2 regions of the Mycobacterium sp. URHB0021 genome follow, and region 1 is predicted to be linked to the other one. Evidence: riboswitches for the same ligand, from Rfam matches in the RefSeq annotation. Region 1 holds a riboswitch; the other holds the start of a gene.

Evidence for each region. A riboswitch is a leader RNA that binds a small molecule or an ion and turns the genes downstream of it on or off. The one in region 1 is predicted to bind S-adenosylmethionine.
Region 2: another riboswitch for S-adenosylmethionine. It lies ahead of ACVWWN_RS36110 (hypothetical protein); the one in region 1 lies ahead of ACVWWN_RS20890 (hypothetical protein).

The regions. Positions count from the first base shown of each region.
Region 1 covers NZ_JBSRZT010000002.1:3,791,394-3,795,923, reverse strand. The annotation lists gene ACVWWN_RS20900 (DUF2637 domain-containing protein) at 1-696, opposite strand, end outside; gene ACVWWN_RS20895 (helix-turn-helix domain-containing protein) at 693-917, opposite strand; gene ACVWWN_RS20890 (hypothetical protein) at 1,047-1,640, opposite strand; SAM riboswitch class IV at 1,675-1,785, opposite strand; gene ACVWWN_RS20885 (helix-turn-helix domain-containing protein) at 2,201-2,605, opposite strand; gene ACVWWN_RS20880 (tetratricopeptide repeat protein) at 3,053-3,490, shown strand; gene ACVWWN_RS20875 (helicase-related protein) at 3,751-4,530, shown strand, end outside.
Region 2 covers NZ_JBSRZT010000002.1:6,911,058-6,915,587, reverse strand. The annotation lists gene recC (exodeoxyribonuclease V subunit gamma) at 1-387, opposite strand, end outside; gene ACVWWN_RS36115 (HD domain-containing protein) at 394-1,011, opposite strand; SAM riboswitch class IV at 1,144-1,255, shown strand; gene ACVWWN_RS36110 (hypothetical protein) at 1,289-1,648, shown strand; gene ACVWWN_RS36105 (hypothetical protein) at 1,652-1,969, opposite strand; gene ACVWWN_RS36100 (VOC family protein) at 1,968-2,345, shown strand; gene ACVWWN_RS36095 (STAS domain-containing protein) at 2,326-2,700, opposite strand; gene ACVWWN_RS36090 (magnesium transporter CorA family protein) at 2,995-3,990, opposite strand; gene ACVWWN_RS36085 (DUF427 domain-containing protein) at 4,064-4,530, shown strand, end outside.

The sequences.
Region 1 (4,530 bases):
GTGGGCGGCGAGGATGCGCGCGACCACCGCGACAGGTTGGCGTGTGATCTTCTCAGCAACCAGCACGGCCGCGAGTACGCGGTTCGGTTCGTCCGCGCTGGGAACCGCGCCTTCCGTCGCGGACGCATTCGCGTCGTTGCGGTCCGCCATCGCCACGGAGGCGGGTGTCGCGATCGAGGCGTCGCGTCTCGAAGTCGCGGTGATCGCGCTCGGAGCCGCGGTTACTCCCGCGCTACGCGTCGCGTTACGGCTGCGACGTGCAGGTTTGTCACCAACTGCAACGAGCGCGAGCGTGGAGACGCCGATCGCCAGATCGATGACGAGAGGCAAGACGGGCGCGAGTCCTGGCCGGATACCCGCGATCACCGCGAGGTCGCGCAAGGCGACGAACGACAAGATGAACGCGCCCACCGCGAGTGCTCCAGTCGCGGCCACCGCCGCGCGGTAGACAGCACCCGAGGCGGTCACCTCGGCCAGCACGGCAAGACCGTGGACCGACAGCAGGAGCACGATGGGCGGCACCGCGGCGACACTCCCAGCGAGCGGCCGAGTATCGGGCGCAGCCGTGAGCCACGCATGCGCCACGTTGCCCGCCAGCGACACCCATGTGGCGAGAATCAGCCACGTCCAGAAGAACCGGACCGCCCGCCGATGGTTCCTGCGCGTGATGTCGCCCTGGGTGAGGTTGGTGGTCATTGCTGGTTCCCCGCCAGGACATGGTCGAATGTCCGCTCCCCGATCGTTACGGTGACGCGAGCTTTGGCTCCGAGGGCGTTGAGGTACTCGGACAAGGTGCTCAAGAGCACATCACCCCGGCGCTCAAGTTGAGACACGCTGCCCTGAGTGGTGCACAGTCGAGCCGCCATCTCGGCCTGGGTAACTCCGGCCTCGCGGCGGATCTCCGCCAGTTCGATCATGAACTGAGATTAGCTGCGACTGATATCAGTTTCAACTGATACACGCTTGTTAGCTTGGTCGAGACGGGACGCGATAGCTGCCCCTGCGAGCCCTGTGCTGTCCAGGTCGCTCCGCTGCGGTGACGTCGGTCAGTCCGCTTGTTGCTCTCGGCGTTGGCGGACGACGTCTTCGGGGTTCGTGGTGGCAGGCGCGTCACCGAACTTCGCTGCGAGTTTCTGCAGCAGCGCCGTCTCCTGCGTGGTTGGAGGGTCGACCCCAACCAAATACCCCGACTGCGGGTCCCCGGCGTCACCGTCAGGTAGGGCATCGAGGTCAGCCAGCCAGTGCTGGGGAATCGTGTAGCCGTGGTTCTCCCGCATCGCCCGCTCGATGAACTGCCTGGTCGTCTCGGTCGGCCGCCGACGGATGGCTGGAACGCAGGGTGCCACCGTCTCAACCGTGGCGAGATTGAAAGAGCCACTTGAGATCACGTATAGCACGTGATACCTAGGCTTCCATTCGGCGCGGCCACCGAAGATGAGCGCCGAACGCAGACGGTCAGGATCGTGATACCACAGCGTCAGTTTCAAGTCGTCACCTTCGATTTCGACGCGGCCATCGTCGTGAACGGCAACGACCTTCACTTTGACAATCGGCTGCCCGTCCTGGTGTGACTTCTTCCCCTGAATCCAGTGCATCAGGTGGCCGGAGCCGTACGAACCGCAGGAACGATTCTGAGACATTGCGGTACTCCAGAAAGATTGGGCCTCCACTGCCGAGGCGCTCCTGCCCGCACCCGTTGGTGCCAGCCGCTTCGTCATCCGAGCCACCCACGAGCGTGGGGTTGGCGTGCCGCAAGTCGGAGCTTGGCGACGGCATCTCGTGAAGCTCTCTCGATTTTACGGACGTCCGCGTCGGCCATGGCTCTTCGGGGCGCTTTGGGTGGAGCTGCCGGGAATCGAACCCGCTTCTCTACCAGGCAGTATGCCTTCTGAGCTGCATGCTCGCTCCGTCCCGGTCCGGTTCAGTCCCGCTCGTTACCTGCGGTTTTGTTCTCGGGTCTTGACGGCGTCAAGACCGATCACACCGCTGCAAGCCGCCGGTTTCAGATGCCTTGCAGTCGTCATAACAACAGCGTCTGCAACTTCCTGGGCCAGTCATGAAGCTCTCCGCATGTCCCTGACACAGCAGCACGACAGCTGCACGCGCCACTGGTACGTCTTGTCCGGCACCGAGTAGTGCACATCGAAAGACAGCTGGCCACAGGACCTTCATCGCGTTGCGGGGATGCAGATCCTCCCACTCAGCAACCAACCGCTCGCGGGAGATGGGCGCGCCCGGCAGCTTCCGTTCGACCGGAAGGGTCATATCGCTTTCTCCTTACGAAATCGTCAAGGTCTTCCGCCTGGACAAACGAGCGGCGGCCGATCTTAACGAGGGACAGTTCGCCGTCCTTGACCAACGCGTAGAACGTGGTGGGGCTGATGCCGCCCAGCTGATGCCGGGCTTCTTTAACCGGCACGAGGTGCCGGTTATGTTTCTTGTCGCACCATGGGCATAGAAGAAAATCTTCTTGGGGTATCTCGGGACGTTCAACCGCGCGTGCAGGCGCCGGAGTTGGGCCCTCCCGCCGGACGGCTGCCGCGCTGACGGCCTCGTTGACGACGTCGCGGATGGCTTGGGCGAGCCGGTCGGCGGCGTCGCTCATCGCTGTTGTCTCCGATCATCGGTGCGCTGAATAGTGTTGCGATCCAACCAATCCAGCACGTCTGACCAACGGTAAAGCACCCGCCTTCCTCGTTTGACGAACATCGGCCCAGTGCCCCTGTATCGATCCTGGGCAAGAGAAGCGGTCGTGGTGTGGAGGTACTGGGCCACCTCAGCGGGCGTGGCGAGTGCTGGAAGTTTATCGGGCATGACCGCCGATGATAGGAATTGAAAGGGGCTGGTGCCATCTCCACGACACGGGCACGGCTGGGCACTCAGGTGCATCCGACCGCCGCGAGCTGTCGCTGAAACAGCACGGTGATGGTTCCTCTGGGCGATCTCGATCTGGGTGGTCATCGTGTTCCCCTTCTGGCGGTGAGGTCGTACGTCACCGTTCGCTCGCCAACTTCAACGACGATCTTGGCGTCCACGCCGAGTGCCGTGAGTCATGACGCCACCTGTCGCCACCACGGCTAGAGTCCACTCGCATGGGGACATTGACGTAACCGCCGCTGAACTGCAAGCGATCACTGCTGAGGCCAAGAGTGGCGATGTTGCAATGCAAAACGTCCTTGGGACCATCTTCTTTCAACGTGGAGATCTGGATAGGGCTGAGCAGTGGTTGCGGACAGCTGCTCTCGCTGGCCACTACGACGCGGCTTACAACCTCGGCGTCCTGTTCCTCAATGATCGAGCCAACGAACCTGCGGCGGAGCGGTGGTGGCAACATGCTTCAGCGGGTGGCCACGCGGGAGCCAAGCATGCACTAGGGATCTTGTGTTATCAGCGCGAAGATATGGCAGGAGCCAAGCGGTGGTGGGTGGAAGCAGCTCGCGCCGGTGACCAGGATTCCATTGACAAACTCGAAATATTGCTCGCCGACTGAGCCGCTTGGTCTCGACGCCGTCGCCGTTAGTTCCTTGTACATGATCGGTACGAGCCCGGCGAGCAGCTTCTGTGACAGGTCGGGTTGTTGAGGATCTGGGCCGAGAGGTAGACGAAATAGTCACCGCTGAAGGGCTGTGCTCAAGGAGGGGAACAATGTCGGACGCGGCCTCGCGCCTCTCGGTCGACGATCGTCTTCACGTCTCTGCGTCGGCCAGTCCTCGTATCCTCCACCCATGACCGCGCAACTGGGCCGACTCGATGACTGATCAGACCGCCGCCGGGGCCTCGACACGTTTGGAGGACCTGCAGGCTGGGCTCAGATTGTCCGGCTTGTTGCCGCAGACCGTGTCGATCCTTGCGGTTACTGCCCACGGACCTGATGCGGTCACGCTAACCTTCCAGGATGTCAGCGGCGCTCTGGGCCAACGACTGCTCTACCGCACCGACGAGGCCGCGCTGTCGATTGAATCCCCGACCGCCCGCTGGCAGTTCGACGCGGACCCTGCCGAGTTCCGTCTTGCTGCCGAGGCGTTACGGATCCGGATGGCCGGTCTGCACGACCCGATGGTCGCGGTCTCGTCGAGTGCGGTTGAGCCGCTGCCGCACCAGATCCGCGCCGTCTACGGCGAGCTGCTGCCCCGCACCCCGCTGCGCTTCCTGCTCGCCGACGACCCGGGGGCCGGAAAGACGATTATGGCCGGGCTCTACGCCAAGGAGCTGATGCTGCGGGGTGATCTGACCCGAATGCTAATCATCGCCCCGGGCAGCCTGGTCGAGCAGTGGCAAGACGAACTGGCCACCAAGTTCGGCGTCGCCGCCGAGCTGCTGTCGCGGGAGATGATTGGCGGGCTCGTCGATGGCAACCCGTTTGCCCGGTATCCGCTGCTGATCGCCCGGATGGATCACCTGGCCCGCAACGACGAGCTGATGACTCTGCTTGACGCCAGCGACTGGGATCTAGTGATCGTTGATGAGGCGCACCGTATGTCGGCGAACTGGTGGGCTGGAGAGTTGTCCACCACTCGCCGCTACGAACTC
Region 2 (4,530 bases), 3.1 Mb from region 1:
CCGAAGCTCCTTCTCCTCACCCGCTTCGAAATGCCCGAGGTGGGTGGCCAGAGGTTTGCACCAGGCCTGCGCGCAGCTGGCGTCGATGACGTCCAGCATTGGCCAGACCATGGCATCGGGTGACCACGGGTCGTCTTGGGCCGTGCCCGTGATCTCTCCGATGAGCGACCGGGGGTTACGGAACGAGATGCCCGCGCAGACACCGTCCTGACCGTCACCGCGCCCGAGGATGTGGGAGAGGCGCTGACTCAGCCAGCGCTCAACTCCCTTGGCGGGCACGATGACGAGTTCTTCGGCGAACGGGTCGGCGAGCGGATCACTCAGGAGCGCACCGAGGCCGTCGGCCAGGAGATCTGTGCGCTCGGCACGGTGCAGGTGCATGGCCATCGAGCGTCAGACTACGGCCGGCTGGCCGTCGCCTTTGACGAGGCGCGTCAATTCCCGGAGCACACGGTCGAGTTCGCCGACCATCCAGCTGCTCAGGCCGCGCCTGCGATAGGCATCCAGTAGCTCGCCGTAGTACCAGAGATGGTCGTGCGGGTTCTTTCGGTTGAACCGGTCCCACAGTGACGGCCCGTGCGTGTGGTAGTCGCGCAGCATCGACCTCGCGTTGTCGAGCTTGTCGGCGACCGAGACCAACAGCATGTCCTGGCCGACGTCCGCCAGGTGGTCGATGTACTTTTGCTTGCGCTCCGGCCACGGCGGCTTCGGCACCTCGTTGGTGTCGCTGCACTCCTCGACGATGCGCGCGACCTCGTTGCCGAAATTGACGCGGATCTCCTCCAGCGTCGGGGGACCGCCCTGATCCTCGACGGCGTCGTGCAGCAGCGCCGCGATGGCCTGCGTCTCCGAGCCGCCGTCGTTGAGCACCAGCCCCGCGACCGTCAGCAGATGCCCGACATACGGGATGTCGCCGCCCTTGCGGACCTGGTCGTGATGCTTCTGCTCGGCGTACACCAGCGCTTTCGAGAACTGCCCCGTCAGTATCGGAGTTGCGGTTTGCTCAGTCACCTTCTTTTGCCTCCTCTTCCAGTACGACCATAGCGAGAGGGAGTGACATTTCTGTTTGCCCATCTCTCAGCGAGAAAGTCGCTGACGGGTCTCGAACGACCGCCCGCGCGGGACGAACTACACTCGTCTCAGCTTCACGAGATGCCGTCGCCAAGCTCCGACTGGACGGCACGCCAACCCCACGCTCGTGGGTGGCTCGGATGACGAAGCGGTCTGCACCAGCCGGTGCGGGCAAGAGCGCCTCGGCCGCCGGGGCCCGGAAACCTGAGAGCCTTTCGTGCGTAAGTCCTTCTTCCGCCATTTCATCGCCGACCCCGTGTGCGCGTTGTCTGACCCCGGTCATCACGTCGACATCGGCCGCTACTTCATGGCCGTGGTCAAGTCGTCGGTCGCCGTCCGGGTCACCGGGGTCGTCGGCGACGACGGGTTGGTCCGCCTCGACTGGGACGACGGGTCGGCCCGTCTCTGGCATCACCGCCCGGCGGATCTCGAATTCGCGCTGCGAGACACCGCGGGCCGCGCCGAATGGGCGCCGGAATGGCAGGTGCTGCTCGTGCCGGGCGCCGCTTTGGCCGACGAGCGCACGGTGTTCACCCTCGCCACACCCGACCAGCACAGCGAGTGCATCGCCGGTTGACGGTTACTCGAAGTCAGCCCTGCCCAACGGTGTTGGAGTCAACGGCGTTATCGTCACCGTGTTGGAGACACCGCTGACGCTCACGAGGCTGTCGTTGCACTCGATCGCCTTGTGGTCTCCGACGCCGGCGACGCTGATCTGCCCGCCCGGCTCCGGCGGCGCCACCGTGGGGTAGCTCGGCATGCTGGGGAAGCTGGGAATCGTCGGGATCGTGCCGCCGGGCAGCGCACTCTTCACGCTGTAGACGATCACGCCCGCGACCCCGCAGATGGTCCCACACGGCCGTTTGCGGTGCCGGGATTGCGGCAACTCCGCCGCCATGATCGGAAACCTGCGCTCCGTCGTGCTCGACACCAAAGATCCGCGCCAACTCGGACAGTTCTACGAGGCGGTGCTCGGCGGAACATTCGAGGCGGTGGACGACACCTGGTCGGTGCTGACGGACCCGACCGGCCGCCGCCTCGCGTTCCAGCTGTCGCCCGAACACCAACCGCCGCGCTTTCCCGACCCCAGGGGTTCCCAGCAGTTCCACCTCGACATCCAGGTCGACGACATCGACACGGCCGAGCGTGACGTGTTGGCGCTGGGCGCCAGCCGGGTGACGGACGCCGAAGGTGAAGACCGCTTCCGGGTCTTCCGCGACCCCGCGGGGCACACCTTCTGCCTGGTCTGGGGCATCACCCCAACCGATGTCTGATCGCGGCAGGCAGCGTCCCCTCGGGATCGCACAGTCGCAGGACTCGCAGCACCGCACCGCTGGCGAGCAGAATCCAGCTCACGGATGCCTGTGCGCATCGTGTTTCGATTGTGCGTAGCGCCGAAAACCCTGCGGTGCCAAAGAATTCCACCTGGCTCAGGTCCAGGATCAAGTGACGGCAGTTGGCGGCGCGCCCGAAAACGTGGGCCGCGAGGCACTCGGCGTTCGAAGCGTCGATGTCGCCGGCGACGCCGATGCGCACCTCGGAGGGACTGAGCCACTCGGTCGAGGCAAACAATCGGTCACCGCCGATCGCGGCCACGGGCCTGCCCGACGCCGGGCGGTCAGAGGGCATTGCTTCGGACATAAGTGTGGTTACGGAAGTAGACATAGCCGACATGGCTCCAATGGTCAGACTAAGAGAGAGCTTGAGGAATAGCGTCAAAAGGGCCGCATAAGCAGGAATGTTGATTCTGCACGCCTACGACGTTTGAAGGCTGGAAACTCAACCTGATCCAACTGTATCGCGAATCGGCCGCTTTCGGAGATTCCGCGTCGATTCAGCGTCGACTCTCATCGACCCGCCAGGATTGACGCTAACGCGCGACAACAGCAAAAGTGACCAAAGTCGCGGGCAGGCTCAGCAGCGCTACAGCCAGTCCCGGCGCCTGAACGTCCAGTACAGCCCTGCCACGCACAGCACGATGATCGCCGTGCTCGCGACCCACCCCCAGAATGTGCTGACGCCGGGATACTGCACGTTCTGGCCGTAGTAGCCGGTGACTGCCGTCGGCACCGCGATGATCGCCGCCCACCCCGTCAGCTTCTTCATCACCGTGTTGAGCCGGGCATCCTGCAGGGACAGGTTCGTCTCGAAAACCGTGGTCACCATGTCCCGCAACGATTCCGTCCACTCCGACACCCGCAACACATGGTCGTACAGATCGGCGTACTGCGGATCGAGTTGCGGCGCCGTCTTGGCGTCCAGCCTGCGATGCTGGATGGCGTTGACCACCTCCCGCATGGGCAGCACGACCCGCCGCAACTGGACCAGGTCCTTGCGCAGCGTGAACGTCCGGCGTTGGAGCGCAGGACCTTTGATGGGCTTGTCCGCGAACAGATCGTCCTCGATGCCCTCGATACCGTCGTCGAGATTCTGCACCGCCTCGAAGTGGCCGTCGACGATCCAGTCCAGCAGACCGTGCACCAGCGCACCGACCCCGTACTCCTGGCCGCCGAGTTCGTCGAACCGCTGCGAGATCGCCTCCACGTCGACGTCGGGGGACAGGCGCACCGTGATCAGGCCCTGCGGCAACACGAACCCCGAAATGCGGTGCACGTCGATCGTCGACTCCGCGACATCCTCCGGAGCGGGGTCCTTGGTGGTGACCGAGTAGACGGTGAAGAACGTGTGCGACTTGTAGACCGAGGCTTTGCTGCGTTCGGCGTCGTCGATCGCGTCCTCCACGGCCCAGTGGTTCAGTCCCAGCTCGTTGGCCAAGTCCTTGAGGATCGCGTGGTCGGGGTCCCAGATGTCGCACCACACCAGCGTGTCGTCCTGCCTCAGGTAGTCCGAGATCGCCGAGAAGTCGAAATCGTCCTGCGCTTTACCGTCTCGCCACACTCGGCCTCGGACGTGGGTCACCCGTCCATCATGGCGGCGACGGCCGATGGTGCCCTGGACGTACGCTGAGGGCGGGTCGACCGAAGGGGCGCCGATGACCGTCGAGTCTGAGAACACGGATCGCGACTATCCGCAGATGCCCGCCGCGCGCGGCCGCATCGAACCGTCGCCGCGGCGAGTCCGGGGCTATGTCGGCAGCGATCTGGTGGTCGACACGACCTCTGCCCTCTATGTGTGGGAGGTGCCGTACTACCCGGCGTACTACCTTCCGCTGCGCGACGTGCGTGAGGAACTGCTGAAGGACGAGGACCATCCGCAGAAGGTTCAGTTCGGTCGGTCGCGGATGTACGCGCTGACCGCCGGCGGGCGCACCCAACCGTCGGCGGTGCGCGTCTTCGACACCGGCGGCGACAGCCCGGTCGCAGGCACTGCGCGCTTCGAGTGGGACAGCATGGACTGGTTCGAAGAGGACGAACCGATCGTCGGCCACCCGCGCAACCCGTATGTCCGGGTGGATGCCCTGCGCTCGCACCGCCATGTCCACGTCGAACTCGGGGGCGT